Regions from separate parts of the Solidesulfovibrio carbinoliphilus subsp. oakridgensis genome, predicted to be linked through region 1. Evidence: predicted binding sites of a transcription regulator. Region 1 holds the regulator's gene; the other holds the start of a gene.

Evidence for each region. The regulator HrcA, encoded in region 1, represses chaperone genes, less so after heat shock. The targets are predictions, from matches to a motif close to TGTTAGCACTCNNNNNNNNNGAGTGCTAACA.
Region 2: a site for HrcA is predicted at 5,875-5,905, ahead of groES (co-chaperone GroES). Genes of this name have one in related genera too.

Annotation. Positions count from the first base shown of each region.
Region 1 covers NZ_CM001368.1:3,861,670-3,872,176, forward strand. The annotation lists gene dnaK (molecular chaperone DnaK) at 1-273, opposite strand, end outside; gene DFW101_RS16925 (nucleotide exchange factor GrpE) at 411-938, opposite strand; gene hrcA (heat-inducible transcriptional repressor HrcA) at 1,018-2,055, opposite strand; gene DFW101_RS16935 (hypothetical protein) at 2,225-2,593, opposite strand; gene DFW101_RS20230 (FadR/GntR family transcriptional regulator) at 2,749-3,447, opposite strand; gene DFW101_RS16945 (alpha/beta hydrolase family protein) at 3,646-4,494, opposite strand; gene DFW101_RS16950 (ABC transporter ATP-binding protein) at 4,701-5,408, opposite strand; gene modA (molybdate ABC transporter substrate-binding protein) at 5,491-6,237, opposite strand; gene modB (molybdate ABC transporter permease subunit) at 6,257-6,925, opposite strand; gene DFW101_RS16965 (flagellar brake domain-containing protein) at 7,553-8,203, opposite strand; gene DFW101_RS16970 (tetratricopeptide repeat protein) at 8,200-9,084, opposite strand; gene DFW101_RS16975 (radical SAM protein) at 9,321-10,507, opposite strand, start outside.
Region 2 covers NZ_CM001368.1:2,573,969-2,584,475, reverse strand. The annotation lists gene DFW101_RS11205 (type I restriction enzyme HsdR N-terminal domain-containing protein) at 93-650, opposite strand; gene DFW101_RS11200 (dynamin family protein) at 828-2,288, shown strand; gene DFW101_RS11195 (pyridoxal phosphate-dependent aminotransferase) at 2,425-3,570, shown strand; gene groL (chaperonin GroEL) at 3,850-5,499, opposite strand; gene groES (co-chaperone GroES) at 5,546-5,836, opposite strand; gene DFW101_RS11180 (NADH-quinone oxidoreductase subunit 5 family protein) at 6,289-8,208, shown strand; gene DFW101_RS11175 (respiratory chain complex I subunit 1 family protein) at 8,208-9,056, shown strand; gene DFW101_RS11170 (NADH-quinone oxidoreductase subunit B family protein) at 9,085-9,528, shown strand; gene DFW101_RS11165 (NADH-quinone oxidoreductase subunit C) at 9,588-9,953, shown strand; gene DFW101_RS11160 (hydrogenase large subunit) at 9,966-10,507, shown strand, end outside.

The DNA of each region.
Region 1 (10,507 bases):
GATTTTATAGGGGCAGTGCGCCAGCCACTTGGTGACTTCCGGGGCGTCGAAACGACGGCCCATGAGGCGCTTGATGGCGAAGATGGTGCGCTCGGGATTGGTGACGGCCTGGCGCTTGGCGATTTCGCCGACCAGCCGCTCCTTGGTGAAGGCCACGATGGACGGGGTGGTGCGGCCGCCCTCGGGGTTGGTGACGCACTTCGGGTCCTTGCCCTCCATGACATAGACGCAGGAGTTGGTGGTCCCGAGGTCGATCCCGATTATTTTACCCATGATAGCCTTTCCTCCTTGTTGGTTCCTGTATGGTCTTCCGTCTGGCGACGGATTTTTTCCGAGAGACAGGCAGGTATATAAGGTCCGTATTTTTCGAGTAAAGGGGGGGATTGGCGAAAAAGTGCCCCCGGACGCGGTCAGATCTTGTTGACCATGACCTTGGCCGGCCGCAGGAGCCGGCCGCGCAGCGTGTAGCCCTTCTGGACCACCTGGGCCACGGTGTCGGCCGGCAGATCGGGCAGGCTGGCCATGCCGAGGGCCTCGTGGGTTTCGGGGTTGAAGGGCTCGCCCGTCCGGCCGAATTCGGCCACGCCGTGGCGGCCGAGGATGTCAAGGAAAGCCTTTCGGGTCATGTCCACGCCGACGACGAAGTCCTTGCAGGCGTCGTTGCCCCGGCCGTGGGCCAGGGCCAGATCGAGGTGGTCAAGGACGGGGACGAGTTCGGCCACGAGGGATTCGGTGGCGTACTTCTGGAACTCTTCCTTTTCCTTGAGGAGCCGCTTCTTGAGGTTCTCGGTCTCGGCCAGGCTGCGCAGCCGGCGGTCGGACTCGGCGGCCAGGGCGGCGCGAAGGGCCGCGACCTCTTCCTCGAGGGTCGGCGCGGGGGTGTCGGCCGCGCCTTCGGGCGTGGCCTGTGCCTCGGAAAGCTTTTCGTCAGGGGCCATGGATCCTCCCATATGCAGCGCCGGACGCGGCAAAAGGCCGGACAGGGCCGGCCGCGCCTGGCGCAGGGTGTCGTATCGGTTACAGGTGCCGGTCCAGGAGCCGGGTCAGGGTGCGGGCGGTGTAGTCCACCACCGGCACCAGCTTGGCGTAGTCCATGCGCAAAGGGCCGATGAGGCCGATGGCGCCCAGGGACATGGCCCCCATGCCGTAGGGGGCGGTGATGACGCCGAGGTCGGCCAGGGCGGCCAGATCCGACTCGCCGCCGATCGTAATCACCGTTTTAAGTTCGTTTGCGGTTTTGTCCAGCAGTTCGAGCAGGACGGTGCGCTCTTCGAGCACGCACATGAGCTCGCGCATGTGGCCGGCGTCGGTGAATTCGGGCTGGCCCAGGATGTTGGGAGTGCCGTCCACGATGACTTCGCTTGCGGGTTCGCGCTCGTGGTCAAAGGCGGTCCGGGCCAGGGTCAGGGCCTGCCGGCACAAGGCGTCCAGGGTGCGGGTGGCCTCGTCGAGTTCGCGCACGAGCCTGGCCCGGACCTCGGTCACGGTCCGGTCGGTGAAAAGATGGTTCAGGTAATTGGCGTAGCTGACCAGGTCGTCGGCCGTGACCCCGGGGTCGGCCTCGATGACCCGGGTCCGGACCAGTCCGCCCTGCAGGACGAGCAGCACCATGACCAGCCCGGGATTCAAAAGCGAAAAGTCGAGCCGCTTCCACCGGGCCGCAGCCTGGTTGGGGGTGATGACCATGGCCACCTGCAACGAGAGCCCGGAAAGGAGCCGCGAGGCCCGGCGCAACAGTTCCCCGACCTCGAGGCCGGCGGTGGCCAGGTTGTCGGTGATGCGGCGCTGGTCGGTCTCGGCCAGGGGGCGAAGCCGCATGACCTCGTCGAGGTAGAACCGGAAGGCCCGGGCCGTGGGCACCCGGCCGGCCGAGGTGTGGGGCTGGGCCAGGTAGCCGGCCTCGGTCAGGTCGGCCATGATGTTGCGGATGGTGGCCGGGGAAAGGCGCAGCGGACTCTGCTTGGACACGGCGCGCGAGCCCACGGGCGAGGCCGTTGCGATGTAGGCCTCGATGATGGTGGTCAGGACTTCCCGTTCGCGTTCCAGAAGCGGCATGGCGCATCCCCGTTTGGCACTCGGTGGAATAGAGTGCCAAACGGGTAACAACCGAAAGGGGGGGTGTCAAGGGACGAGGCCGAAAATCGAAGCTATCTCGCTGGAATAGAAGATTTCTTCCAAAGAGGTCCAGCCGGGTGGAGAGGCTTTGGCCCAAGCGGCGCCGGGCCTAGTCCTGGCCGGGCTCCAGCACCGGATAGCCCGGGTTCTCCGCCGGCCGGGACGGGACGGCCACGGCCGGCCGGGGGCCTTCCAAATCGGCCCACAGGGCGGCGAAGTCCCGGCGCGCCTGTTCGGGGCTTGGCCGGGTGTCGGTCATGAGCCCGGAGGCCAGGACCTTCTGGCGCAGGCCGTCCATGGCCGTGCGCAGGGAGTCGGTCACCGACTCGGGCAGGCGCGGGATGAGCCGGCCCATCCCGGCCAGGCCGGCCGGCCGGGCGGACAGGCGGTGGCCCTGCAGGGCGGCGTCGGCCACGGCCACATAGTAGACGAGGAAAGCCGGGAACAGCACCATCAAAAACGACTTGGAAACACGCATGGACGACTCCGGTCTGGGGCGGCCGGCCGCGAGGGCCTGTCCGCCGGTTGCGACGTTCCGAGAGCCCGCGCCAAACCTGCCCGGGCCCAGGTCTGGCCTTGCTATCAGATCATCTGATGTTTATCCGTCAAAAAAAGCGGCAACCGGTCCACCCCTCAGCGATCCTCCAGGGCCTTGGCGTCGCTGGTGGTGCGGTCGAGGGCTTCCATGGCAAAGGAAACCGCCTTGTCCGGGTCCTTGTCGGCGATGGCATCGAGCAGGCCGTGGTGGATGCGGTCCTGGTATTGGTTGACGCCCCGGTCGGCGATGAGGATGTCGAGGAAGTCCTGAAAAACCATGGAAAAGCTGCGGTAGAGATCGGCCAGGAGCCCGTTGCCGCTGGCCGCGGCCACGGCGGTATGGAAGGCGATGTCGGCCGTCACATAGCCGTGGGAATCGCCGGCCGCCCGGGCCGTACGCTTTTTTTCCAGGGCCTCGCGCATGGTGTCGATGTCGGCCGGGGTGCGGTTCTGGGCCGCGAGCCGGGCCGTCTCCACCTCGATGATGCGGCGGACTTCGCGGATCTCCTCGGCCGTGGACCGGCGCAGGCGGTATTCGAGGGGCTCGTGGCCGGTCGTCCGGTCGAGAACGTAGGTGCCGTCGCCCTGCCGGACTTCGAGCAGCCCGGCGCTGACCAGGACCCGGATGGCCTCGCGGACCGTGGAGCGCCCCACGCCGAGCTGGGCCATGAGCGTGGGTTCGGTCGGAATCTTCGCCCCGGGCGCAAAGATGCCAAGGGAGATCTTCTCCTGGATCTGCTGGATGACGAGGTCGCCGAGTTTTCGCGAACGCACGGGGGTCAGTCGGGAAGGCATCGTCTGATGATCTCCTCATCTGTCCACGGGACGCCCCTCCATAGGGCGCAAAAAGCGTCCTGTCAAGAGGCCGGCTCTCCGTCGCCGGCCGGGCCCCGACGAAGTGGACTTGCCGGAAGCGGGCTTGGCGGGATGGTCCGCCTGCCCGGAAGGGGCCATCGGCTTTGGCCGAAGGCCCCGGGAGCGGGTGGAAAAGGCCTAGCCGAGCGGGGACACGGTCAGGGTCAGGCCGTCGAGGCTGGCGGTGGCCGAGACGAAGGTGGTGACGTCGGTCGCCGGGATGCCGGCCAGCATGGCGTCGTAGCGGGCGGCGTCGTCGGCGTAGAGGCTGATGGAATGGGCGGCCAGAAACGCCGACGGGTCGCTCAAAAGCGCCGACAGGTCCGGGCCGGAGCCGACGCTCGATGTCCCGGTCTCCACGGTAAGCGTCAGGCCGGCGGTCTGGACGCCAAGGGCGGTGGAGACGTCCGAGGGAGCGGCAAAGGCTGTCACGCGCGCATCCGTGTCCCAGGTCCCGTCGCCGCCGGACAGGCCGAGCGACCCGTAGACCACGGCTTGGTAGTCGGCCTGGGCCGTGTCGGCGTGGTCGGCCATGTAGGCCTGGGCGGCCGCGCCGCCGAGGCTGTGGCCGGTGACGTAGACCTGGTCGATGCCAAGGGAGGAGACCGTGGCGTCGAAGGCCGCGACGCCGGTGGCGAGCAGGTCGTAATAGCCGGTGGTGTCCAGCCAGTAGGCGGCGTCGGCGCTGCCGAGGGCGGCGCTGGTTCCGCTGGCGGCGTCGACGTCGTCCGTGCCCCGGAAGGCGATGATGGCGGCGGGCTCGCCGTTGACGGTCGTGGTCCAGGCGTCGAAGGCGGCGTTGCCGGCCACGTAGGTGCCGGTGCCGCTCCCGGTCAGGTCGAGCTGGCCAAGGCCGCTTGCCGTGAGGCCCGTGACCAGGGAGGCGCCGTCGCGGTAGGCGGCGTCGGACACCACGGCCAGGACGGCATCCAGGTTGGAGGTGGTGATCGGGGTATACGTCGCGGCGAGGTCGTTGAAATTAGGCATAAGACGCCCTGCTGTTGGGGTGGGTGTTCATTGCAGGCTGGTTACGCCTCCCCCGCCCACCCGTCAACGCGGTCCGTTTCCTCAAGCGTCACACTCAAGGGAAGGGCTTCCGCCATTCCGGTCTTCCCCTCCCGGGATTCCAAAGGGCGAGAGCCCTTTGGCCGCCGGGGCCATCTCCCCGTCCTTCCGCGTCCTTTTCTTCCGCCTCAGGCCACGCGGACCATGGAGCGGCGCATGGCTTCGGCGGGCTGCATGTCGAGGACCTTGCCGTCGGCGTAGCGGACCACGTCGCCGCCGAAAAAGGCCACGTCGGCCGGGTCGTGGGTGACCATGACCAGCGGAATGTCCAGGCGATTGAGGATGCCGGCCAGCTCGACCCGGACCCGCTGGCGCAACGGGATGTCCAGGGCGGAAAACGGTTCGTCGAGGAGGAGTGCCCTGGGCTCGCCGACCAGGGCCCGGGCCAGGGCCACGCGCTGGCGCTGGCCGCCGGAGATCCGCGACGGCCGGACCTCGGCCAGGGAGGCGATGCCGAAGAGGTCCATGGTCGAGGCCACCCGGTCGGCGGCTTCCCGGGAGAGCCGTCCGAAAAGCGGGGTCAGGCCGAAGGCCACGTTCTGGCGCACGGTCAGGTGGGGAAAAAGGGCGTAGTCCTGGAAGACGTAGCCGATGTTGCGTTCGCGCGGCGGCAGGCAAAGCCGCTTGTCCGTGTCGCAAAGGACCCGGCCGTCCAGGCTGATGGAGCCGGCGTCCGGGCGCATGAGCCCGGCAATGGCCCGAAGTGTCAGGGTCTTGCCCGAGCCGGACGGACCGAACAGGACCACCCGGTTGTCGGTGGTGGCAAAGGAGGCGTCCAGGTGAAAGTCCCGGCTGGCCGCGTGGTAGGCTTTGTGGATGGCGACGGTGATGCGCATGGGGCGTCTCCGGGGCCGGGCCGGTTTTCGGCCGGGTGGCCGGGTTCCCCCGGCGGCCGGGCCGCCGGGGGAACCGTGGGGGTTAAGGCTTTTTGAAACCGTACTTGGCCAGGATTTCCTGGCCCTTGGGGCCTTTGACAAAGGCCACGAAGGCGGCGGCGTCCTTCCTGTCGGCCGAGCCGGCCAGGACCGCGATGGGGTAGCTGACCGGCGTCTCCACCGGCACCTCGGCCACGACCTTGACCTTGTCCCCGCCCTGCTTGGCGTCGGTGGCGTAGACGAAGCCGGCGTCGACCTCGCCCCGCGAGAGGTAGTCGAGGACCTGGCGCACGGATTCGGCCAAAACCAGCTTGGGGACGATGCCGTCCCAGGCGCCGGCCTTGGACAGGGCGGCCTTGGTGTAGCGGCCGACGGGCACGGAGTCGGGGTTGCCGACGGCGATGTGCCTGACGCCGGGCGTGGCAAGCGAGGCCAGGTCCTTGACCTTGGCCGGATTGCCGGCCGGCACGCCAAGGACCAGGGCGTTCTGGGCGAAGTTGGCCCGGGTGGCCGTGTCGATGAGCTTTTTCTCCACGGCCTGGTCCATGGTCTTCTGGTCGGCCGAGGCGAAGACGTCGACCGGGGCGCCCTGCTCCATCTGGGACAGGAGCGTGCCGGAGGCGGCGAAGTTGAAGACCACGTTCACGCCCGGGTGGTCCTTGGCAAAAAGCGGTTTCAATTCATTGAAGGCGTCGGTCAGGCTGGCGGCCGCGGACACGGTCAGGTCGGCGGCCCGGGCGGGCACGGCCAGGGCCAGGACCAGGGCCAGGGTGAGCAGCAGTTTACGCATCGCAGACATCCTCCTTCCTTCAGGCTTTGGGTTTGACGATCTTGGCCACGATCACGAGCAGGGCCACGCAGACCACGGAAATAAGGAGCACCAGTTCGTTGGCCAGCCCGTCGTTGCCGGCCTGGGTGGCGCTGTAGACGGCCAGCGACAGGGTCTGGGTCTTGCCGGGCAGGTTGCCGGCCACCATGAGGGTGGCCCCGAATTCGCCCATGGCCCGGGCCAGGGCCAGCATGACCCCGGCAATGAGGCCCCGCAGGGCCAGCGGCAGGGACACCCGGAAAAAGATGGCGATTTCCGTGGCCCCAAGGGTCCTGGCCGCGTTCTCCAGGTTGCCGTCCACGCCCTCGAAGGCCGCCCGGGCCGACCGGTAGACCAGGGGAAAGGCCACCACCGCGGCGGCGATGACCGCGCCCTCCCAGGTGAACATGATCGACACCCCGAAGGTCTCCCACAGGTAGGCGCCAAAGACGCCCCGCCGGCCGAGCAGCACGATGATGTAGTAGCCGAGCACGGTCGGCGGCAGTACCATGGGCAGGGTCAGGACGGCGTCGGCCAGGTCGCGGCCGGGGAAGTCCCGGATCTGGGCGAACCGGGCCAGGGCCACGGCCGGCACGGTGGCCAGGGCCGTGGCCAGGGTGGCGACCTTGAGGGTCAGGAGGAGCGGCGGCAGGGCATTGGCGTCGAGCATGCGGTTTGTTCTCTCGTGGCGCGGGGCGTGCGGTGTCCGGTTTCGTGGCGCGCGTAGCCGTCCGCATCGTTCGATCGTTTGGCAAGGATAGGGAAAGGATGGTGCAATGTATAGAGGCTCACGTTTTTCCGGAAAGCGGTGTCACTTGCCTGTCTGGCCGCATGGATTGCGTTGGACCGTCCTCCCATTGCAGTCAGGACTGCCGATTTTGCTGTTACCCCTTTTCAATTTCAAGTGAGAGTGGCCCGGCTGGGGGCAGGGCCGGCTCCAGGGCCGATCCCGTTGCCGCCACGCCACGTCACGGGACAGGGGGCAGGGAACGGGGACGACACAGAGACAAAAGGACACGGCGAGCAGCGTCAGGGGCATCAGGGCCAGGGTGGCGAACATGGGGACCTCCGGCTGGTTTGCGGGAGGTAGAGCAAAAGGGATGCCATGCTTACGGCTTTGAATTGCAGGGAAATTTTCGGACGCCAGGGAGGCTGCGGCTGCGGAGCGCAAAAAACGAAGGGTCTTGCCACGTTTTTGTCGCAAGCCGGGGCGGGCCGAGGGTGGCATTCGCTAAAAAATAAGCATTTAAATATGTTATTCTCGAAATTCGCAGGCACGAATTTCGAGAACGCGGCACTAGCCGAGCACGGACAGGGCGGTCTGCAGGTACAGGGTCAACGCGTCCCGGGTCTGGGCCGGCACGTCCAGGAACTTGAGTCCGATCTCGAGCCGCCGGCCGGACAGGGCGACCCGCTTGACCGAACAGGACAACTCCGGCGACGGCGCCCCGAACAGGGCGCAGGAAAGCCCGACCTTGTCGTCGATGGCCACGGCCGGCGTCTTTTCGTCGTGAAGGACCGAGAACTGGCACCCCGACAGGCTGAGGTCGAGGATCATGCCGGCGACGGCCGCGCCGCCGAGGCCGGCCTTGCCCGGCAGGCAGCAGGAGACGCGCGGGTGGCGGCGCAGGTCGTGGGATTCGAGCCGGGCCGGATAGGTCAGGAAGACCAGCGGAAAAGGCACCTGGATCCATTTGATGATCCGGGCGGAGAAACCGACCACCGTGCCCTCGTGCAGGTAGCGGACGATGGCGGCGTTGTCCGGGGCGAGCATCTGGTAGAGGGCGTCGCGGCCGGAGTCGGCCTGCCCCGGCATCTGCACCACCACGAACCGGCCCCGGGCATGGCCCACGCAGGCCGTGGCCAGCTTGTCCCCGTAGCCGGCCACTTCGAGGAGCATCTTGGTGCCGGGCGGACAGTGGAATCCGGCGGCCAGGGGGGCGGTCATGACCCGACCCGGCCCTTGGCCGTGATGTCGGGCAGGGGCGCGTCGTCGTGGGTGTCGGCGGTTTTTGCGTCGCCAGCGACCGGCCCGGTCCCGCCGTCCCCGAGGTGAGCCAGAAAACGCCTGGCTTCGGTGAAGTCCGGGGAAAGGGCCAGGGCCTCTTCCAGATGGGTCCTGGCCGCGTCCGTGTCCCCGGCGTCGGCCAGGACCCGGGCGATGTTGAAGTGCAGGTGCGGGTCGGCCCCGTTTCGCTCCACGGCCTTGCCGTAAAAGGCCATGGCCTCGGTGAAGTGGCCTTCCTTGCGCAGGCGCATGCCGAAGTCGTTAAAAAGGTGGCGCTCCTCCTCCTGGAACAGGGCGTCGATGTCGAAGATGCGCCGCAGGGCCGCGGCCAGCTTCCTGCCGTCGCCTTTCTGGAGGTGGATCTTGCCGAGTGCGATGTTGGCCTCGGGATTTTTCTCGTCGAGCAAAAGCGCCTTGCAGAATTCCTTTTCCGCACCGTCCAGGTCGTCCTCGGACAGGTGCTTCTCGGCCAGGGCGATCTTCTTTTTGAGCGATTCGATAAACGGCAGGCACCGTTTTTCGTAGTACCCGGGTTCGGGCCGGTAGTTTCGGGCCAGCTCGCCCTTGGTGATGGTCGTGGTCGGCCCGGAGGGGATGGAATTGGCGTTTAAGGCCTGGAGGCTGTAGTCTTCGTCGCCCATGCGCCGCACGAACCAGCGGGTTTCCTGGGCGTAGGTCCGGGCGGTCGCGCCGTGGCCGGTCTGGGCGGCCTTGGTCAGGACGTAGACGCCGAGGATGCGGCAGGGTTCCGGTGGAGCGGCCTGGAGCGTCGGCTGCCGCCCGCCTTCCGTGGAAGCCGTGTCTGAGGGAGCGTTTCCCATGGCTGCGCCGTCTCGTCGATCAACGAAGACAAGCGTGGATCGATGGGCTTGGAGTTTCTTCGTGGCGCGGCCCGTGCGGATGGAAGGCGGCCGCGTGCCAGGAGCGAGGGTGATGCTGCGCGATTGGCCGCAAGCCTACACCGTGCCGGCTGGCGTGTCAAAAAAAGGGAACCGGCCCGGGCGCGGCGTGGCAGCGTCGCGCCCGGGCCGGTCTGCCGGAAGGGGAGGGACGGGGATCAGCCGCAGCCTTCGCCGCCGCCGCCCCCGCTGCCGCAGCAGGCCTTGCCGAGGCCCTTCTTGCGGCTTTTTAAAAGCGACAGGTCGCCGGAGCCGTAGACCTCGGCCAGGGCGGTTTCCAGGAAGCCCGAGCATTCGTAGGGCAGGATGCCGGAGGCGGACAGGACCTTGCGCGGCGTCTCGCCGTAGGCGGCGACCAGCACGGCCCGGCAGTCGGACAGGACCTTGGCCAGCTCCTCCCACCGCTTGGGACCGGCGCCCGGGTCCGGGGCCCACCGGTCCTCGACGAACGAGAACCCGACGGCCTCCTGCTTCCAGATCTGGAACTTGTGGGCTTCGCCGAGGTGCATGTTGACGAGCATGCCCTCCCGGGTGGCCACGGCCACGTAGGGCCGCTTCTCCAGGTCCGCGCCGGGCGCGGTGCGGGAACATTCGCCGAGCAGCGGGGCCAGCTCGCCCGACCGGTCGTTGCAGAGAAGCCCGACCGCGTCGGCCCGGCACCGCCGGCAATGGCTCATCTGGGGCACGAGGCCGCCGGCCTTTTCCCGCAGGTCTTTTATCATCTCGGAGGAGGGCGCCTCCACCTCGGCAAAGGGCGTGTCGGCCACCGGGAAGATCGGCATGATGTTCTGGATGTCCACCCCCAGTTCCGAGAGGACCTTGGACACTTCGAGCACGTGGTGGTCGTTGACGCCCGGGATGACGATGGTGTTCGATTTGACGATCACACCCTTCGCCTTGAGGATCTTTATGCCCTCGATCTGGCGTTCGAGCAGGAGCCTGGCCGCGGCCTCGCCCCGGTGGATGACCTTGCCGTCCCGGGCCCAGGAGTAGATTTTCGCGCCGATCTTCGGGTCCACGGCATTGACGGTCACGGTCACGTGGGTGACGCCGAGTTCGGCCAGTTCGGCGGCATGGGCCGGCAGGGCCAGGCCGTTGGTGGACAGGCAGAAAAGCATCTGCGGGTACTTGTCTTTCAAAAGCCGCACCGTCTCCAGAGCCTCGGGATTGGCCATGGGGTCGCCCGGGCCGGCAATGCCGCAGACGGTGATGCGCGGCTCTTTTTCAAGGACCTTGTCCATGTAGAGGACGGCCTGCTCCGGGGTCAGCACGGCGCTGGTGACGCCCGGGCGCGATTCGCTGACGCAATCGTATTTGCGGTTGCAGAAGTTGCACATGATGTTGC
Region 2 (10,507 bases), 1.3 Mb from region 1:
GCCCTTAAAAAAATACGCCAGTATTTTTAATAAAAAATAACTATATTAGATGGTTATTCATAAAAAGTATGTACTTTTCCATGGGCGCGACACTAGGTCCGGGCCTTGGGCCGGCAGGCTCCCTGGCAGCAGCCGTTGGCCAGAAACTCGCTGTAGGCAAAAAGGATGCGGCGTTCCAGGCGCAGGGCCTCGTCCGACAGCTGCGGGAGCGGGGCCTGCAAGTCCATGGCCTGCCGCCAGGTGGGAATGGCCCGCAGGCCGCGCCCGAGTTCCCGGCCGGTGGCGGTTTCGAGGAGCACGGCCTCGCGGGTGTCGGTGACCAAGACGAGGGGCACCGGGCCGTCCTGGTAGATCCGGCCGGCGGCCAGGGCCTCGCGGACGTAGGACCCGGGTTCGCCGGAACAGAAGATGGCGAAGAGGAGCGGCCGTCCGGCCGCGTCCAGGGCGAGCAGGTCCACCATGCGGGTGTAGGCCTCGCCGTCGACCGGAAAACAGACCCCGACCTTGGGCCGGAGCCTGTCCTTGGGATAGCCTTTCTCCTCCACCAGGAGCCGGGCCAGGGCCTGCCGGAACTCCTCGTAGGAGGTTTCGGGGACTTCCTCGCCGGTGAGAAAGTCGCGGATGACGGTGCCAAGCGATTCCTCGTGCATGGCCAAGCCTCCTTGGGGGCCGCTGCGGGCCGGGCCTGTCCGGGATAGCGGCAAGGGCCGGGCCGGGGCAAGAATTTTCCCGCCGCCCTTCCGAAGGCGGGCCGCCAGGGCGGTCCCATCTCGACGAATGTCGCGTTCTTCGATAGATAGGGACATTCTTCACGGGCAGGGGGACGCATGGAAGACGGCAGACTGAGCGACAGGCTGGCCAGCCTCAAAGAGCATCTGCAACTGGAAAACCCGCTTCTGGTCGATGCGGTGGGGAGTTTCAAAAAGCTCGACACCGTCTGTCGAGGCCTTGGGCTTTTGGCTTCTGACCAGTCCACCATCTCCCAGATCGCCTGGTGGCCGCTCATTTCCATCCTGGGCCCGTTTTCCGCCGGCAAATCCACGTTCATCAACTACTATCTGGGCACGCCCGTGCAGCAGACCGGCTCCCATGCCGTGGACGACAAGTTCACGGTCATCTGCTACAACGCGGCCGGCGAATCCCGGGTCCTGCCGGGCACGGCGCTCAACGCCGACCTGCGCTTTCCCTTTTACAAGATGAGCGAGGAGCTCGAAAAGGTGGAGCCGGGCGAGGGCGGGCGCATCGATTCCTACATTCGTCTCAAGACCAGTCCGAGCGACAAGCTGCGGGGCCTTATTCTCATCGACTCCCCGGGCTTCGACGCCGACGCCCAGCGGACCTCGACCTTGCGCATCACCAACCACATCATGGACCTCTCGGACCTGGTGCTGGTCCTCTTTGACGCCCGCCGCCCCGAACCCGGGGCCATGCGCGACACGCTGACCCACCTGGTCGCGGCCACCATCAACCGCCGCGATTCGAACAAGTTCATCTACATCCTGAACCAGATGGACATCGCCGCCCGGGAGGACAACCCGGAAGAGGTGGTCGGCGCCTGGCAGCGGGCCCTGGCCCAGCAGGGGCTAACCGCCGGCAAGTTCTACCGCATCTATTCGCCCTCGGCCGCCCTGCCCATCGCCGACGAGGCCCTGCGCCTGCGGTTCGAGGCCAAGCGCGACGCGGACATGGCCGCCATCCACAACCGCATGAACCACGTCCGGGTGGAGCGGGCCTACCGCATCGTCGGGGACCTGGAAAAGCTGGCCCGCGAGGTCGAGGACGTGCGGGTGCCGGAGTTGCGGGGGCTTTTCCTGCGCTGGCGGGCCGGGGTGCTCAAGCGCGACGGCATGCTTTTCGGGCTGGTCGCCCTGGTCCTGGCCGCCCTCTACATCCTGACCGGCCACCCCTTTTCGACCGGCCTGGTGCCGGCCTGGCTGGGCTGGGTTTTCGACGAATCCTGGCGCTGGATCCCGTTTGTGGCCCTGTGCCTCGGCGGCTGCCTCTGGCTCCATCTGCTCGCCCGCAAGTGGTCGGCCGCGGCCGTGGCCCGGCTGGTGGAAAAGAGCTATCCCCACGGCCCGGTCCGCGAGGGGCTCCTGCGGGCCTTTGCCAAGAATACGGTCTTCTGGCGCTCGATCTTTCGCCTGGAGCCGGCCGGCTGGGGCCAGAAGGCCCGGCGGATGCTCGGCTCCGTCATCGCGGACAGCGAGAAATACATCCAGTCCCTAAACGACCGGTACGCCCACCCCTCGGGCATGTGCCAGCCTCCGGCCGACGACGCCGCCTGACCGCACGGCGCAAACAGACGGGGCTTCGGTCCCGGCCCCGGTCCTTGCAGCGAAGCCGGGGCCGGGGCCGGACATCCGCCATTCCCGCGCGGCCCGGGCCGCGCCCATCCTTCGCAAAACCAATCGGACAACCGCCATGAATCCCGCCTGCAAGGACATCACGTCGTTTCTCGTCATGGACATTCTGGAAAAGGCCCACAAGATCGAGGCCGCCGGCCACCGGGTCATCCACCTGGAGATCGGGGAGCCGGACTGCGACATCCCGGACTGCGTGAAAGAGGCCGCCAAGAAGGCCGTGGACGAGGGCCAAACCCACTACACCCACAGCCTTGGCATTCCGGCCCTGCGCGAGGCCATCTGCGAACTGCACGGCCGGGAATACGGCGTGTCGGTCTCGCCGGACCGGGTGCTGGTCACGGGCGGGACCTCGCCGGCCATGCTGCTCGCCTTCGGCGTCCTGGCCCGGCCCGGCCGCCACATCCTCCTCACCGACCCGGCCTATGCCTGCTACCCCAACTTCCTGCGCTTCACCAACCTGACCCCGCACTACGTGCCTGTGGCCGAGGAGGACGGGTTCCAGTTCACGCCGGACCTGATCGGCGAGAACGTCAGCGAACTGACCGCCGGCATTCTCATCAATTCCCCGGCCAACCCGACCGGGACGCTCATTTCCCCCGAGGCCCTGGATGCGGCCTGCGCCATGGGCGTGCCCGTCATTTCCGACGAGATCTACCACGGCCTGACCTACGGCGAACCGGCCCGGTGCGCCCTGGAATTCTCCGACGACGCCATCGTCTTGAACGGCTTCTCCAAGCGCTTCGCCATGACCGGCCTGCGCCTCGGCTACCTGATCGCCCCGCGCGGAATGATGCCGATCCTGCAAAAGCTCCAGCAAAACCTTTTCATCTGCGCCTCGTCCGTGGCCCAGTGGGCCGGTCTGGCCGCGCTTTCGCCCGACGGCCTGGCCGCGGCCGAAGCCATGCGCCGGACCTACGACCAGCGGCGCAAGGTTCTCCTGGCGGGGCTTAGAAAGCTCGGCCTTTCTCCCCGCGTGGAGCCGACGGGCGCCTTTTACGTGTTCGTGCGGGCCGACCACCTGCACCCGGATTCCCTGGCGCTGGCCTACGACATCCTGGAGAAGGCCCATGTCGGCGTCACGCCCGGCATCGACTTCGGCCCGGGCGGGGAAGGGCACCTGCGCTTTTCCTACGCCAATTCCCTGGAGAACATCGAGGAAGGCCTGGAGCGCCTCGGCCGGTATATGAGCGAGCACTGCCGGTAGGAGAGGAACGGAAGGAAGATGCCTCGGGCGGCCAGGAGAGGCTCTGCCTCTCCTGGACCTCTCCGCCGGGGGGGATCATCCCCCCCGGCCCCCCCGAAAGGGGGCGCGAAACGACGAAGGGCGGTCCCAGTATGGGACCGCCCTTCGTCGTTTCCCGGGGCGGGTGGGTCCGGGAGGGGGTGACCCCCTCCCGGCCGCCGGAGGCATCTTTTCCCAAAAAAAAGGCGGCCGGACTTTCGTCCGGCCGCCCTGAAGGCGGTAACGTGAAGCAAAGGGCGTCTAGTACATGCCGCCCATGCCACCCATGCCGCCCATGCCGCCGCCGGGCATGGCGGGCATGTCTTTTTTCGGCTCGGGCTTTTCGGCCACGGCCGCCTCGGTGGTCAGGAGCAGGCCGGCCACGGAAGCGGAATTCTGCAGGGCGATGCGGGTGACCTTTTTGGGGTCGATGACACCGGCCGCGATCAGGTCTTCGTACTGGCCGGTGGCGGCGTTGAAGCCGAAGCCCTCGGCGCCGTCACGGACCTTGGCAACGACAATGGAGCCTTCGAAGCCGGCGTTGCTCGCGATTTGGCGCAGCGGCTCTTCGATGGCGCGGCGCACGATCTCGATGCCGGACTGCTCGTCGTCGTCCAGGGCCTTGATGTCGGTCAGGCTCTTGACGCAACGGACCAGGGCGACGCCGCCGCCGGGGACGATGCCTTCCTCAACGGCCGCGCGGGTGGCGTTCAGCGCATCTTCGACGCGGGCCTTCTTCTCTTTCATCTCGGTCTCGGTGGCCGCGCCGACATTGATGACGGCCACGCCGCCGACGATCTTGGCCAGACGCTCCTGCAGCTTTTCTTTGTCGTAGCTGGAGGTGGTCTCGTCGGCCTGGGCGCGAATCTGCTTCACGCGGGCCTTGATCTTCTCGGCATCGCCGGCGCCGTCGACGATGGTGGTGTTTTCCTTGTCCACGATGACGCGCTTGGCCTTGCCGAGGTCGACCAGGGTGATGTTCTCGAGCTTGATGCCGAGGTCTTCGGACACGGACTGGCCGCCGGTCAGGATGGCGATGTCTTCGAGCATGGCCTTGCGGCGGTCGCCGAAGCCCGGAGCCTTGACGGCGCAGACCTGGAGCGTGCCGCGCAGCTTGTTGACGACCAGCGTGGCCAGGGCCTCGCCCTCGATGTCTTCAGCCACGATCAGAAGCGGCCGGGACATCTTGGCCACCTGCTCGAGGATGGGCAGCAGATCCTTCATGGCCGAGACTTTCTTCTCGTTGATGAGGATGAGCGGCTCGTCGAGCTCGCAAACCATGCGCTCGGGATCGGTGACGAAATAGGGGGAGAGGTAGCCGCGGTCGAACTGCATGCCTTCGACCACGTCCAGGGTGGTCTCCATGCCCTTGGCTTCCTCGACCGTGATGACGCCTTCCTTGCCGACCTTGTTCATGGCCTCGGCGATGATGTTGCCGATGGTGGCGTCGGAGTTGGCGGAAATGGTGCCGACCTGGGCGATTTCTTTCTGGTCGCGGGTGGGCTTGGCCAGGGTCTCGAGCTCGGCCACGACCGACTCGACGGCCTTGTCGATGCCGCGCTTGATGGCCATGGGATTGCGGCCGGCGGCCACAAGCTTCACGCCTTCGCTGTAAATGGCCTGGGCCAGGATGGTGGCGGTGGTGGTGCCGTCGCCGGCGATGTCCGAGGTCTTGGAAGCGACTTCCTTGACCATCTGGGCGCCCATGTTCTCGAACTTGTCTTCAAGCTCGATTTCCTTGGCCACGGTCACGCCGTCCTTGGTGATGATCGGGGAGCCGTAGGACTTCTCGATGACCACGTTGCGGCCCTTGGGTCCCAGGGTGACCTTCACGGCGTTGGCAAGCTTGTCAACGCCACGTTTCAGCTTCTCGCGGGCTCTGGCATCGAACAAGATATCTTTGGCAGCCATGTATGTTTCTCCTTGTCTAATGATTCAGTGGGGAATGGGGAGGGCCTTAGGCTTCGATGATGGCCAGGATGTCATCCTCGCGCATCACGAGGAAATCATCCTCATCGACCTTGATTTCGGTGCCGGCGTACTTGTTGAAAAGGACCAGGTCGCCCTTTTCCACGTGCATCTGCACGTGCTTGCCGTCGTCGCCGATCTTGCCCGGGCCGGCGGCGATGACCTCGCCCTTCATGGGCTTTTCCTTGGCGGAGTCGGGGATGATGATGCCACCCTTCGTGACTTCCTCCTGTTCCAGCCGTTTCACGAGCACGCGATCGCCTAAGGGTTTGAGCTTCATACGGTTGCCTCCATGGATATTTGGGGGGAATGGCCCGCCGCTGGCACTCGCAAGCGAGGAGTGCTAGCGGCGGGCGGAAATGTATCTAACCACATCGCCATGAAAGGCAAGGGGGTCGGCCCAAAAAAAACGTTCTTGGCACCAAAAAGTTTCCTGAAGGTAATAGTTTGAAATCACGATATTTTTTTGAAGAGTGACTGTCGTAGGCCCACGAGAGTCAGGCGGGGCGGGTGCCGGAGGGCGTTTTTTGCCTGAAGAGGGACCCTTGTGAAAGGAATCACGCTATTGCACAGGGTGGCAATTTCTTATAAGACGCCTAAACTTGACGCTCTCCCCCATGGGGCCTAGGGTTTTCCAAAGCATGCGGCCGCATTGCTCGTGGATTGCTCTGTCCCGCGGCGGGGGCAGGGCGTGTGTCCATGGCGGTCCCTAAACTTTTTTCCGAGGTGCCTATGCTCGACACGTTGGTCTTTGCGACGGTGCTGCTGCCATTCCTGGTTGCAGCCGTGTTGCTCGTTTTGCGTGAGCAAAACGTGCGCAAGGTCATCCTGGTGGCCACGGCGGGGGTGCTTGCCCTCGCATCACTGGCCATGCTCCGCGGCGGAGCGTTCATCCTGTCGCCGGCCCCACTGTATGATACGCTCGTCACCCTTGGCGACTTCGTCATACTGTTTGTGGTCCTGGCGGTAGGTTTCAAACGAAAAAACCAGATCATCATCTGGCTGACCGCCGCCCAAATCCTCGGTCTGGTCTGGCTCGACTTCTTCATGGTTCACGACCATGGGGCCACGCCCGCCTTCTTCGCCGACGACCTGAGCCTCATCATGGTGCTCATCATCTCCATCGTGGGTTCGCTGATCGCCGTCTACGGCATCGGCTACATGAAGGAGCACGAGGAGCATCTGCACCTGCCCAAATCCAGGCAGCCCCGGTTCTTCTTCTTCATCGTGCTCTTCCTCGGGGCCATGAACGGCCTGGTTCTGGCCAACAACCTCCTGTGGATGTACTTTTTCTGGGAGTGCACCACCCTGTGCTCGTTCATGCTGATCGGCCATGACGACACCGAGATCGCCCGCAAGAACGCCGAGCGCGCCCTGTGGATGAACGTCCTTGGCGGCACGGCCTTCCTCTTTGGCCTGATCATCCTGCAGAAAACGGCCGGCACCCTGTCCCTCCAGGACATCCTGGCCAAGGGGCCGGAGATGGCCGTGGCCGGCGGGGCCATCCTCATCCCCATGTTCCTCTTGGTCTTCGCCGGCATGACCAAGGCCGCCCAGGCCCCGTTCCAGAGCTGGCTGACCGGGGCCATGGTCGCGCCCACCCCGGTTTCGGCCCTGCTCCACTCCTCGACCATGGTCAAGGCCGGCGTCTACATCATCGTGCGCCTGGCCCCGATCTACGCCGGAACGTACCTGTCCAACTTCATCGCGCTCTTTGGGGCCTTCGTCTTCCTGGCCACGGCCGCCCTGGCCGCCGGCCAGTCCAACGGCAAGAAGATCCTGGCCTATTCCACCATCTCCAACCTGGCCCTCATTATCGCCTGCGCCGGCATCAACACCCCGGCCGCCATCACCGCGGCCATCCTGCTGATCCTGTTCCACGCCATCTCCAAGGCATTGCTCTTCCTGTGCGTGGGCGCCATCGAGCAGAAGATCGGCTCGCGCGACATCGAGGACATGCGCGGCTTGTGGGCCGTCATGCCCCGCACGGCGCTCATTACCGTCATCGGCGTCGTGACCATGATGCTGCCGCCTTTCGGCATGCTCATGGCCAAGTGGATGGCCATCGAATCCGCCAACGGCCAGTTCCTGGTCATGGTCATGCTGGCCCTCGGTTCGGGCCTGACCGTGCTCTTCTGGTGCCGCTGGGCCGGCATCCTCCTGGCCACGCCCTTTGGCAAGATCAAGCCCGAGACCCAGGCCTCGACGGTGCGCTTCCCGCTGGTGGTCCTGGCCGGCCTGGCCGTGGTGGTCAGCTTCCTGTCGCCCTTTGTCTACAACGGCCTGGTGGCCCCGGTCGTGGCCATGTACTACAAGACCACGGCCTACACCGTGAGCCTTGGCAACTTCGAGTCGTCCACCGGCGTCTTCATCATCTACCCGCTCTTTCTCCTGCTCGGCCTTGGCCTCTACTTCGCCATCAAGCAGTCGCGGAAGGTGACGGCCGCCCAGATCGCGGACCCGTACATGTGCGGCGAACAGCAGACCGTGGGCGGCAAGCCCGGCTTCCTCGGACCGCTCGGCATGCACGTGGCCGCGGCGTCCGGCAACTACTACCTTGAGCAGTTCTTCGGCGAAGCCATGTTGTCGAAGTGGATCAACGCCATCGCGCTTGCCGTTCTCGTGATCATGCTCTTCGGAGGCGCCCTGTGATTATCAAAATCCTGCTCGCCATCGTGGCCCTGATCCTGGCTCCGGTCCTCGGAGCCCTCATCACCGGCGTGGATCGCCGGATCACCGCCTGGCTGCAGTCCCGGGTCGGACCGCCGATCCTGCAGCCCCTCTATGACGTCTTAAAGCTCCTCGGCAAGGAGCCCATGGTCACCAACACCTGGCAGGCCATCTGCGCCTACGTCTACGTGGTGGCCGCCGCCCTGTCCGTGGTCCTGCTCTTCATCGGCTCGGACCTGCTGCTGATCTTCTTTGTCCTCACCGTCGGCGCGGTCTTCCTGGTCATGGGCGCCCTGGCCTCGCCGTCGCCCTACAGCCAGATCGGCGGGCAGCGCGAACTCCTGCAGATGCTGGCCTACGAGCCGCTTCTGATCCTCGTCTTCGCGGCCATCGCCATGGTCACCGGCAGCTTCAAGGTGAGCGCGGTCTTCGAGCTGTCCCGGCCGCTCCTCTACGACATCCCGCTCATGTTCATCGTGCTCGGCTACGCGCTGACCATCAAGCTGCGCAAGTCGCCGTTTGACATCTCGGCCTGCCACCACGCCCACCAGGAGCTGGTGCGCGGCGTCTACACCGAATACTCCGGCCCCTTCCTGGCCATGATCGAGATCGCCCACTGGTACGAGGTGATCCTGGTCCTTGGCCTGTGCGCCCTGTTCTGGTCCACGAGCGTCGTTGGCATGGTCGTCCTGGTGGCGCTGACCTACCTGGCCGAGATCATCATCGACAACGTCACGGCACGCCTGACCTGGCACTTCATGCTCAAGTCCGCCGTGGGCATGGGCGTGGCCCTGACCGTCGTCAACATGATCTGGCTCTATGCCCAATAACGACCTTTAAGCCAAAGAGAGCGCACCCATGTTAGGCAACATGATCAATCAAGGACGCATCAAGTCCCCGTGGGTGGTCCACTTCGACTGCGGCAGCTGCAACGGCTGCGACATCGAGGTGCTGGCCTGCCTGACGCCCCTGTACGATATCGAACGCTTCGGCATCATCAACGTCGGCAACCCCAAGCACGCCGACGTGCTCCTCGTCACCGGCACCGTCAACCACCGCAACAAGCATGTGCTCAAAAACATCTACGACCAGATGCCCGGACCCAAGGCCGTCATCGCCATCGGCGCCTGCGGCTGCACCGGCGGCGTCTTCCGCGAGGCCTACAACGTGGTCGGCGGCGTGGACAAGGTCATCCCGGTCGATGTCTACGTGCCCGGCTGCCCGGCCCGGCCCGAAGCCATCATCGACGGCGTGGTGGCGGCCCTGGAAAAGGTCAAGGGCCTGCTCGGCATGACCGCCTAGAGCGGCCCTGCGGAAACGACAAGATCCAAACGGGCGCAAGCCCGTAGCGAGGAACAACCGTGCTGGAAACCATCCCCCTTTCCCTCGACGCCGTTCAGGACGTCGCCAAGGAATGCTTCGACGACGGCTGGCGGCTGGTCACCATGTCCGCCGTGCAGCTCGCCGACAACAACTTCGATCTGCTCTACCATTACGACAAGGACCTGGTCATGCGGCATTACCGCCTGACCATCCCCAAGGATACGGTGGTCCCGAGCATCTCTCCGGTCTACTTCGCCGCCCTGCTCGTGGAAAACGAGATCCGCGACCAGTTCGGCATCTGCTTCTCCGACATCGTGCTCGATTTCGGCGGAGCCCTCTATCTTGAAGAAGAAGTCCGCGCCATGCCGTTCTGCAAGGTCAGCGTGGCTCAAAAACAGTCCTAAAGAGGGAAGCTTATGGCCCGTACCATACTGCCTTTCGGTCCGCAGCATCCGGTTTTGCCGGAACCCCTGCACCTGAAACTTACGATCGAGAACGAGACCGTCATCGAGGCCCTGCCGACCCTCGGCTACGTCCACCGGGGCCTGGAACGGCTGTGCGAAATCCGCGACTTCAACCAGATGATCCAGATCGTCGAGCGCGTCTGCGGCATCTGTTCGTGCCTGCACGCCCTTTGCTACTGCGAGGGCGTCGAGCAGATCATGGGCGTCGAAGTGCCCCGCCGGGCCAAGTACCTGCGCACCATCTGGGGCGAGCTGCACCGCATGCACTCCCACCTGCTGTGGCTCGGGCTTTTCGCCGATGCCTTCGGCTTCGAAAGCCTCTTCATGCAGTTCTGGCGGGTGCGCGAGCGCATCATGGACATCATGGAAGCCACCTGCGGCAACCGCGTGGTGGTTTCGGTCAACGTCATCGGCGGCGTGCGCCGCGACCTCTCCCCCGAACAGTGCCTGTGGATCGAGCAGCAGCTGGCCCTGTCCGAAAAGGAGATCAAGCA